Regions from separate parts of the Virgibacillus alimentarius genome, predicted to be linked through region 1. Evidence: predicted binding sites of a transcription regulator. Region 1 holds the regulator's gene; the other holds the start of a gene.
The links. The regulator CtsR, encoded in region 1, represses protease genes until heat stress. The targets are predictions, from matches to a motif close to ATGGTCAATAAAGGTCAAACA.
Positions count from the first base shown of each region.

Region 1 (2,478 bases):
AAATGGTTTATTTAATGTTTTCCTTTGGAAAACTGCTATAATGTATTCACAAAGCTTTAAAATATACATAATCGTTGTTCAAATTAATATGTAACTTTATTACTACTTAATTTCTGAATTTTGCTGTAAAATAAAGTATACTGCTAATTAACAAGGGGGGTTAGCTATTGGCTGTGTTTTTAGAACAATTAGTTAGTGAACATTTTTTTATAATAATCATGCGTATCCTTGTTGCTCTATTGCTTTCAGGATTAATCGGCTTTGAGCGTGAATTAAAAAATCATTCAGCAGGTTTCCGCACTCATATTTTAGTAGGAATAGGTTCATGTTTAATGATGCTGTTATCTCTATACGGATTTGAAGCTGTTCTTGATCAATATAAGGATGTTGTGTTACGATTTGATCCTTCTAGAATCCCATCTTATGTTATAAGTGGAATTGGCTTTCTAGGTGCAGGTACTATTATTGTTTATGGCGGAACGATTCGTGGTTTAACAACTGCTGCTTCTATATGGGCCGTAGCGGGACTAGGATTAGTTGTCGGTGCAGGCATGTATGCTACGGCAGTGTTTACGACAGCCGTCATTTTACTCAGTTTAATTTTCCTAAATAATTTCGAAAAAATATTTACTAAATCCCATAAGAATAATCTCATTGAAATTGTGGCGTTACCAGGCTTAAAGGTAAATCATATCATTTCCGTCTTTGAAAGATTTAATTTATCTATAAACAATGTTGAAATTGTTAAGGTGGAAAATAATTTAAGAAATATCTTTATTAAAATTGAACGAGATGATGAATTAAATAGGGTTCAATTATTTGAGGAAATTTCAAAAATAGAACATATCAAAAACATTACTGAGCGCTCTTAGCATGTACCCTTTTATTAATAAACCCATAAAATAAGGTTTTGATATACATAAGTTTGTCTATCATATTATAGACAGGGTATTTGCATCTCACATATTTTTTCGTATAATAAAGTTAAAGTCAAAGATAGTCAAAGTCAGGTGTAGAGCTAAATTCTCTCATTTTGTTTTTTAGAATAACGAATATGATGAAAAACTTTATTAAATGGGTTTAAATTCATAAGAGGGGGAGGGTTTATGAGTATATCAGATGTGATTGAGCAATACTTAAAGAAAATTTTACAATCAAAAGGTCAAGATGTCATTGAAATTAAGCGAAATGAAGTGGCAGATCAATTTCAATGCGTGCCCTCACAGATTAATTATGTAATAAACACGCGTTTTACTTTAGAAAAAGGGTATATTGTAGAAAGTAAGCGTGGTGGTGGAGGGTATATTCGAATTATGCGTATCAAGCATCAGGATAAGTCCGATATGATTGATGAAATTATTAAATTGATTAATCCGACAGTAACGCAGCAAGCATCAATGGATGTGCTGGAAAGATTGCTGGAAGAAGAAATTATTACAGAGCGGGAAGCAAAAATTATGTTAAGTGCAATTGAAAGAACTACATTAGCTTTTAAGTTACCACTGCGTGATGAGGTGCGAGCCCGTATCCTATCATCAATGCTTGCTACACTGAAATATTTAAACAAGTAAGGGGGAGGATTTATGGAATGTCAAGAATGCCATAAGCGTCCGGCTTCACTCCACTTTTCACAAACCGTAAATGGAAATAAAACAGAGGTATATGTTTGTGAAGTATGCGCAAAGGAAAAAGGCTATATGACTTATCCGGAAGAAGGCTATTCCCTTCATGATTTACTGTCAGATTTATTTAATTTTGATGCTGCTCAAATAGGCAGCCATAATAAGACTTTTCAGCAGACAACAGAATTACAATGTCCTGAATGTAAAATGAATTTTTCGAGCTTTAAACGGACAGGAAAATTCGGTTGTGCACAATGTTATCATACCTTTTCTAAACATATTGATCCGATTTTTCGCCGTGTACATAGTGGCAATACGAAGCACAGCGGGAAAATTCCTAAGCGTAAAGGTGGCAACTTGCACACGAAGAAACAAATTGAGCAGCACAAGCAAGAGATACAGCAACTCATTGAAAATGAAGCCTTCGAGGAAGCAGCAATTGTAAGAGATAAAATAAAAGAACTGGAAAGGCAAATTCATCATTCAGAAGAGGTTGATGACTCATGACATTAGAGCATTTTATGAAGCAAGCAATCAGTCCTTGGATGCAAGAAGGTGGCCCGGATAATGACATTGTTTTAAGCAGTCGGATTCGTTTAGCGCGTAATTGTGCCGATACTCCATTTCCAATTATTGCTGGTGAGAATAGTTTAGAAAAAATCTGCCATATTTTCCAACAATCATACGAACATCAAACATTTCAGAACTATGAAGACTTTGAATTTATCTTAATTAATGATTTAACACCAATTGAAAGATGGGTTTTGGTGGAAAAACACTTAATTAGTCCGCATTTGGCAAAGAAAGTCCAAAATGCTGCAGCTCTCATTTCGAAAAATGAACAGGTTTCTGTAAT
Region 1 is NZ_JAGIKX010000018.1:54,252-56,729, reverse strand. Features, by position in the region: gene J2Z81_RS10095 (MgtC/SapB family protein) at 168-872, shown strand; gene J2Z81_RS10090 (CtsR family transcriptional regulator) at 1,107-1,571, shown strand; gene J2Z81_RS10085 (UvrB/UvrC motif-containing protein) at 1,584-2,129, shown strand; gene J2Z81_RS10080 (protein arginine kinase) at 2,126-2,478, shown strand, end outside.

Region 2 (2,478 bases), on a different contig from region 1:
AAAGGGGACAAGATATTAGTAATGATTCCCCGTCTAATTGATGCATACGAGGTCTACTTAGCAGCTTTGAAAACAGGAATTATTATTATTCCTAGTTCGGAAATGTTAAAGACGAAAGATTTGCAGTATCGCGTCACTCATGGAGAAGTGAGCGGCCTTGTTAGTTATTTTCCTTTTGTTGATCAATACAGAAGTATCAACGAATATAATGACTTAAAACGTTTTGTAATAGGAGAACCAGTTGAAAGATGGCATTTTCTAGACGAATTAAAGGAGACTTCTTCCGATCAGTTAGAAATAGTAGCTACTACGAAAGATGATATCGCATTTCTGCCGTATACGTCTGGTACAACAGGCAATCCGAAAGGGGTTGTACATACTCATGGATGGGGATATGCGCATTTAAAAACAGCCTCTAAAAATTGGCTAAGTATTAATGATGGTGATAAAGTTTGGGCAACAGCTGGTCCTGGCTGGCAAAAATGGGTTTGGAGCCCCTTTCTATCTGTGCTTGGTTCGGGAGCGACAGGATTTATTTACAATGGGAAATTTGATCCGAAAACATATTTGAATTTATTACAAGAGAATGAAATGAATGTATTATGTTGTACCCCCACAGAATATCGCTTAATGGCAAAAGTCGATAATTTAGATATGTATCATTTCCCTACTTTGCATAGTGCTGTTTCTGCAGGTGAACCATTAAACCGGGAAGTAATCGATACATTTAGGAAATATTTCAATTTAACTGTACGTGATGGATATGGTCAAACCGAAAATACATTACTTTTAGGTTTTATGAAAGGAATGGAAGTGAAACCGGGATCTATGGGTAAACCAACACCGGGAAATGATGTAGAGATCATTGATAATGAAGGAAAACCAGTCGGCGTTAATGAACGGGGAGATATTGCTGTAAAACTTGACTGCCCTGCATTATTCCGTGAATATTATAAGGATACGGAACGAACGAAAATGTCGCAGCGAGGAGATTATTATGTAACTGGTGATCAGGCATCCAAGGATGCGGATGGCTATTTTTGGTTTGAAGGTCGAAGCGATGACATTATTATTAGTTCTGGCTATACAATCGGTCCTTTTGAGGTGGAGGACGCTTTGGTCAAGCATCCATTTGTACAGGAATGTGCTGTAGTCGCAAGTCCGCATGAGGTACGAGGCAATATTGTTAAAGCATTTATTGTTTTAAAAGAAGGAATTGATCAAACAAATCCGGACTTGGTCAAAGACTTACAGGACCATGTTAAAGAATGGACCGCCCCTTATAAATATCCGAGACAAATAGAATTTCTGAATGAACTACCGAAAACTACATCCGGGAAGATCAGACGTGTGGAGTTGCGTCAAAAGGAAAAGCTACAACAAAAACAATAGACGGAAATGATACGAAAGAAGGGACCTTGAATCACTATCAAATGGGATTTGAGGTCCTTTTTAATGTTTTTTTAGAAAAAATTGAAGCATCCCCCTTGAAAGTCAAAATAGGTCAGAGTATAATAGCAATTGAAAGGTCAAAGATAGTCAAAGTCAAAATTGATATAAATAAAGTTACTGAAAAGTTTAAAGGAGGAATTGCACATGTTATGTCAACAATGTGGCAAAAACCAAGCAACAGTAAACATGTCTATGCAAATGAATCATCAAAGAATGCAAATCCACCTATGTAATGCTTGTTTTCAAGATATTCAGGGAAAAATGATGAACTCCAATGACTTTTTCTCTGGTGGAAATAATGCATTTGCGAATAATTTCTTTCAACAAAATGGTGGAAGTCAAACGGGAACAAGGACAAAGCAACAACAAGCAAATCAAGGTGGCGGATTGTTAGATGAATTAGGTAAAAATGTCACCGATGATGCAAAAAAAGGTTTAATTGACTCGGTAATCGGTCGTGATAATGAAATAAAACGAGTTATTGAGACATTAAACAGAAGAAATAAAAACAATCCTGTTTTAATTGGTGAACCTGGTGTTGGTAAAACGGCTATTGCAGAAGGACTTGCTGTTAAAATAGTTGAAGGTGACGTACCAGCAAAACTTATGAATAAAGAAGTTTACTTGTTGGATGTAGCATCATTAGTCGCAAATACAGGGATTCGCGGACAGTTTGAAGAACGTATGAAGCAATTAGTTCAAGAGTTACAAGCTCGTCAAGACGTCATTCTATTTGTGGATGAAATTCATTTATTGGTAGGTGCAGGAACCGCAGAAAACTCACAAATGGATGCTGGCAATATTCTAAAACCTGCCTTAGCGCGCGGGGAGCTTCAGTTGATCGGTGCAACAACATTAAAAGAGTACCGTCAAATTGAAAAAGATGCAGCCCTTGAACGCCGCTTGCAGCCAATCATTGTAAAAGAACCATCTGCAGAAGAAGCAGTTCAAATTTTAAATGGAATTAAAGATCGTTATGAAAATTTCCATGAAGTCCGTTATTCCGATGAAGCAATTCGTGCTTTT
Region 2 is NZ_JAGIKX010000049.1:5,361-7,838, forward strand. Features, by position in the region: gene mbcS (acyl-CoA synthetase MbcS) at 1-1,392, shown strand, start outside; gene J2Z81_RS14985 (ATP-dependent Clp protease ATP-binding subunit) at 1,597-2,478, shown strand, end outside.
Region 2: J2Z81_RS14985 (ATP-dependent Clp protease ATP-binding subunit) is a predicted target of CtsR. The motif match lies at 1,526-1,546, and genes of this name have one in related genera.